2 regions of the Paraburkholderia sp. SECH4 genome follow, and region 1 is predicted to be linked to the other one. Evidence: riboswitches for the same ligand, from Rfam matches in the RefSeq annotation. Region 1 holds a riboswitch; the other holds the start of a gene.
The links. A riboswitch is a leader RNA that binds a small molecule or an ion and turns the genes downstream of it on or off. The one in region 1 is predicted to bind thiamine pyrophosphate.
Positions count from the first base shown of each region.

Region 2: another riboswitch for thiamine pyrophosphate. It lies ahead of M0D67_RS23315 (FAD-dependent oxidoreductase); the one in region 1 lies ahead of thiC (phosphomethylpyrimidine synthase ThiC).

Region 1 is NZ_JALOCP010000015.1:112,123-119,433, reverse strand. Features, by position in the region: gene M0D67_RS21075 (cytochrome b/b6 domain-containing protein) at 1-418, opposite strand, end outside; gene M0D67_RS21070 (DUF1223 domain-containing protein) at 464-1,294, opposite strand; gene M0D67_RS21065 (hypothetical protein) at 1,486-1,965, opposite strand; gene M0D67_RS21060 (GreA/GreB family elongation factor) at 2,494-2,904, shown strand; TPP riboswitch at 3,059-3,177, shown strand; gene thiC (phosphomethylpyrimidine synthase ThiC) at 3,269-5,200, shown strand; gene M0D67_RS21050 (glycine zipper 2TM domain-containing protein) at 5,481-5,693, shown strand; gene M0D67_RS21045 (hypothetical protein) at 5,958-6,488, shown strand; gene M0D67_RS21040 (L-lactate permease) at 6,889-7,311, shown strand, end outside.
Region 2 is NZ_JALOCP010000018.1:81,625-88,935, forward strand. Features, by position in the region: gene M0D67_RS23305 (thiazole synthase) at 1-675, opposite strand, end outside; gene thiS (sulfur carrier protein ThiS) at 715-912, opposite strand; gene M0D67_RS23315 (FAD-dependent oxidoreductase) at 997-2,127, opposite strand; TPP riboswitch at 2,357-2,480, opposite strand; gene M0D67_RS23320 (ABC transporter ATP-binding protein/permease) at 2,842-4,593, shown strand; gene M0D67_RS23325 (SDR family NAD(P)-dependent oxidoreductase) at 4,653-5,426, shown strand; gene M0D67_RS23330 (hypothetical protein) at 5,593-6,054, shown strand; gene M0D67_RS23335 (hypothetical protein) at 6,145-6,786, shown strand; gene M0D67_RS23340 (response regulator) at 6,879-7,311, shown strand, end outside.

The sequences.
Region 1 (7,311 bases):
AAGCGAATTTCTGCACCGCGTTGTAGACGCGCAGATCGGCGTGCGAGAGCTTGCCGGTCAGCGCGGCGATGAAGTCGTGCAGCACGGCGCGCGGCGAGACCGGCAGGAACTTGCGCACGAAGCGCCCGCTGGCCAGATTCAGCACGAGATACAGCAAGCCGTTGAAGACCAGCAGCCACATCGCCGCGAAGTGCCATTGCAGCGCGCCGCCGAGCCAGCCGCCGAGCGTGATTCCCGTGGGGAACGTGAAGCCTTTGAAGATCGGCGAGGCGTCATAGATGCGCCAGCCGGACAGCATCATCAGAATGGCCGCGAGTGCGTTGAGCCAATGCGTGACGCGCACCCACACCGGATGAATCGTGCCGCTCTTCGGCGTGGCGGGCGGAGCGGTTTTGCTAAGAGCATGAGGCGTGGCCATGAGAATCTCCGATGAAATGGGGAGCGCTGCGGGGTCGTCGCGCGATCAGTTGCAGGCAGCGAGCTCGCCCACTTGCAACACGTCGCCGGTCGCAGCGTTTTCGACGAAGGCGACGACGCCGAAGTGGTCAGCCGGGGCGTTAGCATCGGCATCGTCGATGCGGATATCGCGGCGGATCTGCGCGTTACCGGCAACCAGCGGCACGGGGCCGATCCATTGCCGCACGACGCGTTCGTGATGCAGCGTTGCGCCGCTGTTTTCCCCTGCTCTGACCTGCGAGTTCAACGCGTTCTGGTAGACCGCGACATAGGCGTTCAGTGGGGCCGTGGTGTCTGCCGCCTTGCTGGTGAATTGCGCATCGACATTGAAGGCGCCCTTCGCCTGGGGTTTCAGTTCAAGCGCCACGTTCGCCTGCGCCGGTTCGGCGACGACCTGGCCGACGCGGCTCTGGAAACTGTCGCGTTGCGACCAGCTACGCAGTTCGCGGCCCGATACGAAGATTTCGGGCGTGTAGATGGTGTGGCCACCAGCGAGGTCAGTGAGGGTTTGCTGACGCTCAGTAAAGCGATGTTGCGAGAAGCGGTCGGTCCAGCCGAGGCTATTCCAGTAGTCCACGTGCAGCGCCAATGGCACGATGCTTTGGGTTGCACCGCTGTTTTTCCACTGGCCCAGCCAGTTGTCGGCGGGCGGGCAGCTATTGCAGCCTTCGCTGCTGTAGAGCTCCACCAGCGCTACGCGGTGCGATGGGCTATGCGACGTGCACACGGCGCCGGCCGCGCTTGCAAGGCCACTGGCGGAGAGGGTTGTCAGCGCTACGGCTAGCGCGATTGCGCGCGTGACATGCCGATTGTCTCGGCGGGTTCGTGCGGTTTGCATGGCGTGCTCCATCAGGATCTGCACGTTTGTCGAACCACGAGACCGCTTATGACAGCCGATTTTGATTTTTTATTTTTGTTCGGGTCGTGCGCCTACGGTCGAGACCGTTCCATGCTGTTTATACCCCGCGGGGCGCGGCGTGTCTGTACGCTTGCGGGCGAACCGCCCCAAAGCGCCCCGCGGAGGGTGCCTCAGTCGTAACTCACGACAACCGTCACCCGGGTATCCTGCCCCGCATTCTTCGGTGCAAGCGACAACACCCCGCCATCGCGGCCAACCCGGTAGTGCCCATCACTGCCCGCGCGAAACACGCGTCCATGGCTGTCGACAAAACGCTCAGTCAGCGCATCACCCAGCGCATTACCATTACGCGCCGTCGCGCCGCTGTTCACCTGAAGCGCGACATCGGCGCCCGTCGCCACGCCCGGCGCGGCGCTAAAGGTCAGCATGACCGCTGAACCCGACTGCTCGAGCCGCGCGCCCCTGGCATCGACACGTGCCCCGGCCGGCGCCGCCGAAATCGCCAGTTGTGGCGCCACGATCGCGCCCGAAAAGCTGATCGTTCCACCATTCGCGGCCACCGCCGACATTGGCGCTGCAACCAGCGCAACCAGCGTTGCCGTCGCCGCGACCGCGCTGAGCCCCCCAAACCGCCCCATTCCCGTTTTCATCAGCACTCTCCTTAAGCCGTCTCAAACCGCATCGCGCCATTGACGCGCTGCCCACCGCCGGTCGCTCGACTGGGCAACGGCCGCCCCTACAGGCGGATTAACGGCAGCGCGGCGACGGCCTTGAATGACCAAGTGCGGTATCGACACGCCGCAGCGCGTATCCACGGCACCTCCCGGCGGCAATTAAAGAGACACCCGGCCCGTGCTAACATTCACCTTTCGATTGCGTCGATCAGGCTTTTCTTCCGACGCTCCCCCAATACTTTTCGCACTCTGCCGGCTATCCCGATGCGCGTTCCGTTCTCCCGAGCCCTCACCCGCTTGCGCCCCCGCCGCGCAACCGGTTGCGCGCGCGCGGACATCGCGACGCTTCACGCCGGCCAGCCGTCCCGAACGCTCCCGCTTCTCGCCGCCCGGCGCCCGACCTGACGCAATTCCCCTCCATTACCGGGGCCGCGTCGTCGGGCTCCGGGCAAATCTCATCCGCACGCTGTCCCTTTACATGCAGATCGAATTGGAGAACCCGTCATGAAAAAGACGAAAACCTGTTACCTCACCGAACTCGACGTCGCCCGTCTTGAAAAGCACGCGGCCGCGCCCGGCGCCGACGCCAAATTGCAAGACATGCTCGACGACGTCCTGGAACGCGCCGTGATCGTCGAATCGCGCGACATCCCCGCGAACGTCGTCACGATGAATTCGCAAGCCACGCTGGTCGACGAAGCCAGCGGCGAGCAGATGACCTGGACGGTTGTCTATCCGCCCAACGCGGATTTCGCACACGGCCGCCTGAACGTGTTTTCGCCGGTTGGCCTTGCGCTGCTCGGCGCCAAACGCGGCGAACGCATCCGCTTCACGCCGCCGAGCGGCACGGAGAAAGTGTTGAAGCTCGAAAAAATCCTGTTCCAGCCCGAAGCTGCCGACGATTTCACGCTGTAAGCGAAGCGCATTCGCGACGCAGAACTGCTGCGCCGCATCATCCCCGGCAGCCCTATCACAATAAGAATAGTGCGTGGCTGACCGGCGTTATCTCCGACATCTGACTTTTTCAAGACGGGTTGCCAAGCAACGCCCGGGCGGTGTATCGTGTGCGCTGCTAACGCGGGGGTCCTGCGTAGCGCGGAGGTTGGAGGTCCGTGTTGCGTGGGTGAGAAATACCCTTTGAACCTGATCTGGATAATGCCAGCGCAGGGAAGCGTACGGATTTCGCACCTGGTCTACCGTTTCATCCCTCGCGAATTCCGACAACTTCCGTCTCGTCTCCTGCTTAGCGGCCCTACATTGCTTTGCAGAGGAGATACGCATGAACGCCAATCCGAAGTTCCTTTCCGCCGACGCCCACGTCGATGCCGCCGCTGTCGCGCCGCTGCCGAATTCCCGCAAGGTTTACGTGACCGGCTCGCGCCCCGATATCCGCGTGCCGATGCGCGAAATTTCCCAGGCGGATACGCCGGATAGCTTCGGCGGCGAGAAAAATCCGCCGGTCTTCGTCTACGATACGTCGGGCCCCTATTCCGATCCGGAAGCCAAAATCGACATCCGCGCCGGTCTGCCCGCGCTGCGTCAAGCCTGGATCGAAGAGCGCGGCGACACCGAAGCGCTGACGGGCCTGTCGAGCGACTTCAGCCGCGAACGCGCCGCCGATACCGCGACCGCCGATCTGCGTTTCCAAGGCCTGCACCGCACGCCGCGCCGCGCCATCGCCGGCAAGAACGTCTCGCAGATGCACTACGCGCGTCGCGGCATCATCACGCCGGAGATGGAATACATCGCGATTCGCGAGAACCAGCAACGCGCCGCGTATCTGGAGACCCTGAAGACGAGCGGTCCGAACGGCGAAAAGCTCGCCGCGATGATGGGCCGCCAGCATCCGGGCCAGGCGTTCGGCGCGAGCGCCTTCGGTCCCGACGGACTGAAAGAAATCACCGCGGAATTCGTGCGCGAAGAAGTCGCCCGCGGCCGCGCGATCATCCCGAACAACATCAACCACCCGGAAAGCGAGCCGATGATCATCGGCCGTAACTTCCTCGTGAAGGTGAATGCGAACATCGGCAACTCGGCGGTGACCTCCTCCATCGGCGAAGAAGTCGACAAGATGACCTGGGCGATCCGCTGGGGCGGCGACACGGTGATGGATCTCTCGACCGGCAAGCACATTCACGAAACGCGCGAGTGGATCATCCGCAATTCGCCGGTGCCGATCGGCACGGTGCCGATCTATCAGGCTTTGGAGAAGGTCAACGGCAAGGCTGAAGACCTGACGTGGGAAATCTTCCGCGACACGCTGATCGAACAGGCCGAACAAGGCGTCGACTACTTCACGATTCACGCGGGTGTGCGTCTGCAATACGTGCCGCTGACGGCGAAACGCATGACCGGTATCGTCTCGCGCGGCGGCTCGATCATGGCGAAGTGGTGCCTCGCTCACCACAAGGAAAGCTTCCTGTACGAGCACTTCGAAGACATCTGCGAAATCATGAAGGCGTATGACGTAGCCTTCTCGCTCGGCGACGGCCTGCGTCCCGGCTCGATCTACGATGCCAACGACGAAGCGCAACTCGGCGAGTTGAAGACGCTCGGCGAACTCACACAGATCGCGTGGAAGCACGACGTGCAGACGATGATCGAAGGCCCCGGCCACGTGCCGATGCAGTTGATCAAGGAAAACATGGACCTGCAACTGGAATGGTGTGACGAAGCACCGTTCTACACGCTGGGACCGTTGACCACTGATATCGCTCCGGGCTACGACCACATCACCTCGGGCATTGGCGCTGCGATGATCGGCTGGTTCGGCACGGCGATGCTCTGCTACGTCACGCCGAAGGAACACCTTGGGCTGCCGAACAAGGACGACGTCAAGACCGGCATCATCACGTACAAGCTCGCCGCGCACGCCGCCGATCTGGCGAAGGGCCATCCGGGCGCTCAGGTGCGTGACAACGCATTGTCGAAGGCGCGTTTCGAATTCCGTTGGGAAGACCAGTTCAATCTCGGTCTCGACCCGGACAAGGCACGCGAATTCCACGACGAAACGCTGCCGAAGGATTCGGCCAAGGTCGCGCACTTCTGTTCGATGTGCGGCCCGCACTTCTGCTCGATGAAGATCACGCAGGACGTGCGCGAATTCGCCGCGCAACAAGGTCTCTCCGACGACGACGCGCTGAAAAAAGGCATGGAAGTGAAGTCGATCGAGTTCATGAAGAAAGGCGCTGAGATCTATCAGCGGCAGTAAGGTACGGATCGCGGGCGCATTAGCGCGCGCCCGCCATTCGAACCTTCTGCGTCACGGTATTGCAGCACCGAAGCCCGCCACTGGCGGGCTTTTGCATTTTTGCGCGGGCAGGCACGCCGCATGCTGATAGAAGGGAAACATTTGATTACGAAACCGACACCTTGCTGACAACCTCACACATCCGGATACGGGCTGCGGCGATAAGATCAAATGTAAGGACGGGGGTGATTTGTCCACTTCCACGAAGCATTTTCCAAACACAATGAATGGAGTCAGCATCATGAAATCGATTCGTCAACTCGGTACGTTCGCTGCGATCGTCGCGGTTGTCGCAAGTCTTTCCGCGTGTGACAACATGACCACGCGGCAACGCGATACGGTGATCGGCGCGGGTGTAGGCGGCGCCGCAGGCGGGCTGATCGGCGGCAATGCACTGTCGACGATTGGCGGTGCGGCAGCAGGCGGCATCATAGGTAATCAGGTCGGCAAGTAAGCGCAAGCACGCACTGGCGACGCTTTCATGGGAAGCCCGCGCAGGACATCAAATGTATCAACTGCCAACAACGAACTTGCCCGCACCGACGAGCGTGCGGGCACGCAGCGTACGCAACCAGCGCCATGCCGGGTGCTTCGCAAAATGCTTTGCAATGACGTGAAATAAGCCGTTACGGTTTTGCAATCCTGTTGGCGCTGCCGCGGCGTAAGCTCAAGCCACTACGCCCCGGATGGCGGCGTCCGGTGTAACCAGGAGCACGTCATGAAGTCCCCCGTCAGCAACTCTCTTTGCGCAATCAGCCAGCGGCTGCCGCGCGGCTTGCCCCGTCTTTCCCAAACTGGCATCGCGCTGGCCGGCGTGGCCTGTGTGCTGACGCTGTCCGGCTGTTATTACCCTTACGGCTACTATCCAGGCTACTACCCGTATTACGCTTACGGCACCGTTCCGGCCAATGGCGTCCAGCAGGAAGTCCCCCTCGGGACGGCCGGAGATTCGGCCACCTCGCAACAGCAGCAGGCCCAGGCGCAAGCTCAAGCGGAGCAGCAGGCGCGAGCCAATTCGCAATCCCAGCCGGCCACCTACGCGGTGGCTCAGCCGCCGCCCGTGTACGTTGCCCCCGCTTATCCCGTCTACTATCCGCCGCCGGTCTACCCGGCCTATCCGGCTTATTACGGCTATCCGGGCTGGTATGGCCCGTCGGTTTCGATCGGCGTCGGTTTCGGCTGCTGCTGGGGAGGCCACGGTGGCTGGGGTGGCCATGGTGGCTGGGGTGGCCACGGTCACTGGCACTGAGTCTCGCAGCCGGACCTTGCTGATCTGCTTTGACTGTCCCGTGCCCGCGACTGTCAGGCGCGGGACAGACCCATGCCTCACAACTCGCGCAACCCCGCTGCCCGAAAGTCGGCCTACCCGCCAGCACGGGCCATGCCGCGCCAGACGGGCCTCACGCGCATCACGCCGCGACGATCCCGCCAAGCAAGACGCGGCGCCCCTTTCTCTCCTTCGCCCGTACTTTCCCTTCTTGACGCGCTCCAATCGGGCCCTATGCTTGGGAAAGCCACACGCAGTACCTGTTTAAATAAGCGACCCGGCACGTCTTCGACGCGCCGCCGGCGCCCATCCGTCCTGCCAGAACGACGCGCCCCGTAGTGCGTAGTCCCGCGTCGAATCGAACAACAAAGAAGGAGACGTGATGTTTCACCAACTACTCACACCCGTCGGCAATTCGCTACCGCTCTCGTTCCTGGTCGCGGCCTTGCCGATCATCGTCGTGTTGCTGTTGCTCGGCTGGGCGCGCCGGCCGGCCTGGCAGGCCTCGCTCGCGGGCCTGATCGTCGGGCTGATCGTGGCGATTTTCGTCTGGCAGTTCCCGGTCGGACTCGCGGCCGCATCAGTGGCCAACGGTGCGGTGTTCGCCTGCTGGCCGGTGATGTGGATCGTGTTCACCGCGATCCTGCTCTACAACATCTCGCAGCGCTCGGGCCGCTTCGCCGCCTTCCGCATGTGGATGATCGATAACCTGCCGAACGACCGCCGCGTCGTGCTGGTGGTGATCGGCTTTTCGTTCGGCGCGCTGCTAGAAGGCATTTCCGGCTTTGGCACGCCGGTCGCGATC
Region 2 (7,311 bases), on a different contig from region 1:
TGCGTCGGGGTGCGTCGCCTGGGAAACGGCGGTGTTCAGCAGCACGCCGTCGAAGCCCCACTCCATCACTTGCGCCGCGTGCGACGGCACGCCGAGGCCGGCATCGACGATCAGCGGCACGTCGGGCAAGCGCTCGCGCAAGACGCGCAGGCCGTACGGATTGATCACGCCCTTGCCGGTGCCGATCGGCGCGCCCCACGGCATCAGCGCCTCGCAGCCCGCATCGAGCAGGCGGCGGCCGATCACGAGATCTTCGGTGCAATACGGCAGCACCTTGAAGCCGTCCTTGATCAGCTGCGTGGCCGCTTCGATCAGGCCGACCGGGTCGGGCTGCAGCGTGTAGTCGTCGCCGATCAGTTCGAGCTTGATCCACTCGGTTTCGAAGATTTCACGCGCCATATGCGCGGTCGTCACCGCCTCGCCGACGGTCAGGCAGCCGGCGGTATTGGGCAGCAGCGGGACGCCATGGCGTTTGAGCAGGTCGAAGAAACCGGCTTCGGCGCCGCCTTCGTTCATCTGCCGGCGCAGCGCGACGGTCACCATGCCGGGCTGCGCCGCGTCGATCGAATCGGACAGCGATTGCAGCGATGGATAGCGCGAGGTGCCGAGCAGCACACGGCTCGCGAAAGTCTGGCCGTAGAGCGTGAGCGCGTCGGCGGTTTGGGGGGCAGTCATTTGCATAATCCTGGTCTCCGGCAAGGCGTGGCGCGGGGCTTAACCGCCGGCCACGGGTTGCACGACATCGAGCTTGTCGCCCGGCTGCAGCGCGCGCGCCGCATGCTGGGTACGTGCGACGAAATCGCCGTTCAGCGCGACCGCGAATGGTGGACGCGCGCCGAACGCGGCAAGCGCATCGGCGACAGTCGCGCCTTCGGGCAACGACAACGGCTTTTGATTGATATGAATGTCCATGGTGTTCGAATACGGTTCAATCGAGTGGGGCAGCGGCGCGCGCTTGTTTATCCCGCGGCTATTTCGCCAGCAGGCGCGCAACGCTCATGCCGGCTCCCGCGTGGAGTCCAGTTGAAACAGCTCGCTCCAGCGCGCGGCACTTTGCCAGTCGGCGAAAGCATCGGCGTCGCCAATGCGGCCGTCGAGCAGCGCCGCGGCGAAGCGCACGGCTTCGTCGGCGACTTCGGGCACGATCATGTAGCCGTGCCGGTACAGGCCGTTCACGCGCAATGTCTGCGCGCCATCCCACAGCAACGCCGGACGGTGGTCCGGCAAAGTCGGGCGGCACTGCGAATTCAGTTCGAGGATGCGTGCCTCGCCGAAGCCGGGATGCACGGAAAACGCAGCGCTCAGCAACTCGAGCGCCGAGCGCACGCTGACCGGCGACATGTCCTCGCCTTCCACTTCGGTGGCGCCAATCACGTAGAGATCGTCCTGCTTCGGCGCGATATACAGCGGGTAGCGCGGATGCAGCAGGCGCACCGGCCGCGTCAGCTTGATACCGGGCGCATGCACGCGTACAACTTCGCCGCGAATGCCGCGCAGCGTGGGCAGCACAGACTTCGCGCCCAACCCACGGCAGTCGATCGTAATGCGTGCGGACGGCAGCGCATGATCGTCGACCGGCGTGTTCCAGTGCGTTTCGACACCGCGCTGGGCGAGGCCCGCGGCGAGCGCGGTCAGCACCTGACGGTTATCCAGTTGGCCTTCGCGCGGCAGCAACCAGCCCTGGTTGAAGCGGCCCGCCAATGCGGGCTCGGCGGCGCCGACCTGAGCGCCCGCCAGCGTCACGAAGCCACCGTCGAGCAATTCAGCAGGCGCGTTCGAGCGCACCCGGCGTTCGAACAGTGGCGCTTCGGTGCGGTCGGCGTGATGCCATACGACGAGCGTGCCATTGCGCTGGAAGAACACTGGTTCGGGCAATTCGGCCAGCACTCGCGGCCAGGAATCGAGCGAACTCGCGCCGAGACGGGTGATCAGCAGTTCAGCACTGGCGGCTTCGGCCAGCGGCGCCAGCATGGCGGCGGCGACCCAGGCCGCCGCTTGCGTACCTGCAGCATCGCCGCGCTCATAGAGCGCCACGCGATGCCCTTCACCGGCGAGACGCCACGCGACGAGGCGCCCGCACAGCCCACCGCCGAGCACGGCGAAATCGGGTTGAGCAGAACGATTCATCGCGCGCACTCCGAGTCACAGCGGCAAGCAACGCTAAAGCAGCACGGCGCGCGAACACAACCGACGAAAGCGTGGCGAAGAGCAAAACACATGTCTGAAGAATAGGCGGTCATCGAGTCCTTTCCGTACGGCAAAGAAACGCACGTACCCAGGACGAAACCGGCGGGTGAGGCCGGCCGGGCAATAAGCACGTCCAATGACGGACGCCGCCCGGCGGGGAATGGAAGACTGGCTGCTTCCGGAAACTTCCCGCGCCGGTATTACCCGGATCGGGTGCAAAGGGTCTCTCTCAGCCTCGCCGCCGCTGCATGAAAATCACGCAGCCTGTGGGCAAAGCACCCCTGTTTCGTCGAAGGTCATTAGACCATAAAAGGCGCAGCGCCCGCAAACCAACGGCCTCTGCGGGCACACGCCGTTGATCCGTCACTATCTTTCGATTCATCAATACGGCCGACTGCAACGCTCTGGCACAATGCCAGGACCGGATGCCGCTGGCGCGCGGGTGACATGCTTCGCCGCCCGAGCGCCAGCGGCATCGAGGCGGGACCTCTGAGCGGAAATTAATTTTCACTTAAGGGCTTCGCGCCAGAATCGGGCGCTTACCCGGACGTGCGTTCGTCGAGCACGACGCCCGGGGCACGCACCGCAAACCCGCCGTGGGGCCGGCCCGACTGGGGCCCGCCCGGCACGGGCCAGCACTTCACCAGGATGCTCATGACACCGAATACCGCTTCCAGCCCCGCGCTGCCGCCGGACGATAAAGTCTCCGCATGGAGCCTGATCAAACCTTACTGGGTTTCCGAAGAACGAAAAACGGCGTGGGGGCTGCTCATCGCGATCATCGTTATGAATCTGCTCGTCGTGTGGATCAACGTGCGCCTGAACCGCTGGAGCGCCGACTTCTACAACGCGCTGCAGACCAAGAACGTCCACGACTTCCCGCATCTGCTGATGGTGTTCTCGGGGCTTGCGTTCGGCTTCATCATTCTGGCCGTGTACGGCCGCTATCTGCGCCAGATGCTCGGCTTCCGCTGGCGCCAGTGGCTGACCACGCGCTATCTCAACGAGTGGCTGCACGACAGCGCCTTCTACCGTATCGAACGCGACCGGCTCGCTGACAACCCCGACCAGCGGATCAGCGACGACCTGCAATCGTTCGCCACCACCACGCTCTCGCTGACGCTCGACCTGCTGTCCACGGTCGTCACGCTGGTGTCGTTCATCACGATCCTGTGGTCGCTGGCCGGTGCGCTGACCGTCTCGCTCGGCGGCATGCCGATACAGATTCCGGGCTACATGGTGTGGGCCGCGGCGCTGTACGCGGTGGTCGGCTCGCTGATCATCCAGAAGGTCGGCCATCCGCTCGTGTCGATCAATTACCAGGCGCAGAAAGTCGAGGCGGATTTCCGTTTCGGCCTGATCCGTCTGCGTGAAAACGCCGAGCAGATCGCCTTCTACGATGGTATGGAGACCGAGAAGAAGAACACCCAATCGCTGTTTGGCCGCATCCGCGACAACTGGTGGCAGGTGATGAAGTACACCAAGCGGCTCACCTTCGTGCTGAGCTTCTACGGCCAGATCGCGATCATCTTTCCGCTGGTGGTGGCAGCACCCCGTTACTTCGCGGGCGCTTTCACGTTCGGCGTGCTGATGCAGATTTCGAGCGCATTCGGTACCGTCAGCGATTCGTTTTCGTGGTTCATCAACAGTTACGGCACCCTGGTCGAATGGCGCGCTACCGTGAACCGGTTGCGTGAATTCAGCCGCGTCGTGCATGCGCCGCGTTTGAAGGAATCAGTGTCGCCCGCCACCGCGCATGGCGGCATCAACCTGCATTTTGTCGACGAAGACAAGCTCTCCACAGACGGCCTTCAGCTTGCGCTGCCGAACGGCAACCCGCTGTCGCGCATCCGCGATATCGCAATCACGCCGGGCTCGCGCTGGCTGGTTCGTGGTCCGTCCGGCTCGGGCAAGAGCACGCTGATGCGCGCGCTCGCAGGATTGTGGCCGTTCGGCGACGGCTCGATCGACGCACCAGTCAACGCGCGCATGATGTTCATCCCGCAGGTCAGCTACATGCCGATCGGCACACTGAAAGCCGCGCTCACCTATCCATCCTCTGCTGACACCTACACCGACGAAGAATGCCGCGAAGCGCTCGTCACCTGCCACCTGTCGGAATACGCCGACCGCCTGCAGGAATCGGGACACTGGACACGCGTTCTCTCGCCGGGCGAACAACAACGTCTCGCCGGCGCCCGTGTGCTGCTGCATAAGCCGGACTATCTGTTCCTCGACGAAGCAACCAGCGCGCTCGATTCGGAAAACGAAGCACGCCTCTATCACCTGTTCACCGAGCGACTGCCGCAGGCGGCGATCGTCAGTGTCGCGCATCGCGAATCGCTGGCGGCGTTCCATGGCGAAACGCTCGACGTCGAGCGCTCGGGCGAACCGATCGCCGCGTGAACAGCGTGAACAACGCGAGCGACATGAGCGGCACCGGTGACGCGAGCAGCACGACCGGCATGAGCGGTGCCGAACTCGATCGGGTCGTCCTGATCACCGGCGCGGGCTCCGGCATCGGCGCCGCACTGGCCCGGCGCATCGCCGCGCCGCGCACCGCGTTGATGCTGCACGCCCGCGGCGCCGACGACGAAGCGCGCCAGCGTCTTACACAAGTCGCCGCCGATTGCAGCGCGAACGGCGCGCGCTGCGCGACGGTGTTCGGCGATCTGGCCGAACGCGGCGCCGCGGAACACGTAATTCATCAAACGCTCGCGAACTTCGGCGCGCTTGATCAGTTGGTAGCGAACGCCGGCCACGCGCAACGGCAAACGCTCAACGCACTCGACGCTGACGTGTTCAGCGCCGCCTTCGCCGCCATGCCGGCCGCGTTCGCCGCGCTCGTCAAGCGTGCGACGCCCGCCCTGGAAACCTCGAAGCGAGGACGCGTGGTCGCGCTCAGTTCGTTCGTCGCGCATCGCTATCGCGTGGATGCGCCGTTCGCCGCAACGGCTGCGGCGAAAGCGGCGATCGAGTCACTGGCCAAAACCGCAGCCGCCGAACTTGCGCCGCATGGCGTGACGGTCAATTGCGTGGCGCCCGGCTATACCCGTAAAGATCGCGGCCCAAGTGCCGATAATGCATCGGTGTGGACTCGCGCCGCCGAAGCGACACCGCTCGGTCACGTCGCCGAGCCCGCGGATATCGCCGCGCTGATCGCCTTCCTGCTCTCCGACGAAGCGCGTCACATCACCGGCCAGGTGATCCATATCGACGGCGGCCTGACGCTCGGCTAGGCAGCACGCCGCAACATCCGGAAACACGCGAGAACAGTTCGAAAGCATTTGCGAAGCGGGCAAGCTGTTCCGCGCTTTGAAAATCCCCTGCAGCAGCGACGATAGTCGTGCGGGCTGTACCATGCGCCGCCCGCCACGCCCCTCACTGCTACTGGACTCTCCGCACATGTCATTCGATCACCGCTTCCATCCTTTGACCCAGCGCGCAGCGCTTGCGCTTGGCGCAGCCCTGCTGCTCACGAGCGCCGCGTACGCTGCGCAAGCCACCCAGCCCAATGAGCCGGCGGATGTTTGCCCCGCGCTCAAACACATCGTCGACGCACCCGATTTCAAGCAGTTGCACGCGCAACCTGCCGCGCAACTGCCGGGCGTATCGGCCGTGGACGACTGCCGCGCCAACACGCACGCCTACGATTGCCACTGGCGCGCACACTGGCAAGCCGACGGTGTCGTCAACGATCCGCTCGAAGAATTCGGCGCCGATATCGCTGCCTGCTTTCCCAACGTCGTGCACGACGTCAACACGCCGACGCGTCAGCATTTCATCGTGACCACCGAAGATCGGCGCGTGAACGTGACGGCCAGCGTGCAAGGGCAAAACGAACTGCGCCTGCGCGTCACGCGCTGAGCGTCGGCCGTTTTTGCCACGTTCCGCTGCTTTTCCGCTGAGACCCGTTGTCATTCGCCGCACTTCCTCACCGCCATCAGGCACCGCATCATGACCTCTATGCCGAGCTTGCGCGCTTACGCTTTCACGCGGGCCCCAATGGCCGCGTGGGTCATGTTGCGGCGGCCTTGTGCGTGGCTCGCCGCCTCGGCGACCCTCGCATTCGGTCTGAACGGCTGCGCGTGGACGCTGATCTCGGCGGCCGACGCCACCGGCTCCGTGATTCAGGCCGGCTACGCGATCGCGGCGAACTACTCGTCGCCGACCTTCGTCAACGGCCGGCCGGCGAACGTGCATAACGTCTGCATCGAAGTGAATCAGACTGTGACGGTCGGCGATTTCGTGCCGGCGCTGCAGCTTGCGCTCGACCGGCGCGGTATTCGTTCGGACGTCTACAATCCGGGCACCTCACCCGCCGGATGCGAAGCGCGCCTCGTCTACAACGCCGCGATCGACTACGGCCGCCGTTCGTTCAGCGACGAAACGATCCAGTATCTGTCGATCATCGATCTGACGCTGATCCAGCACGGGCGCATTCTCGTCACCGCGCGTTACCAGACCGGCGGCCTCAACACCGACCGCTTCTCTACCGCCTCGACCAAGCTCAATGGTCTGATCGACAAGATGGTGGTCGATCAGACCGATCTGGCCCGGCAGCCGATGCAGACCATCCAGACGTCGCTGGCAAACTAGGCGCACGGCCTGCTTGCTTTCTCTTACGCGAGAAAGGATTCGAAAGCGTTTCGCGCTTTGCGCCGCGCGCGTGGATCACTAAGATGACCTGGATGAACCAATCCATTCTGGTCGTCGACGACGACCCCGTCGTACGCGAGCTCGTCAGCGAATATCTGCTGGGGCGTGGCTTCAAGGTGTCCACGCTCGAACACGGCATGGCGCTGCAGCGCAGCTTGCAGGACGAGCGTCCCGCGCTGGTCGTGCTCGACATCATGATGCCGGAGCTCGACGGCATTAGCGCGTTGCGCGCATTGCGCGTCGCCGGCGACGATATTCCTGTGATCCTGCTGACCGCGCGCGCCGATCCGATCGACCGCGTGATCGGCCTCGAACTCGGCGCCGACGATTATCTCGGCAAGCCATTCGAACCGAGCGAGCTGGTCGCGCGGATTCGCACGGTCCTGCGCCGCCGCGGCACGATTGCACCGAGCGCGCCGGAGCAACGCGCGCCCTATCGTTTCGGTCGTTTCGAGGTGAATTTTC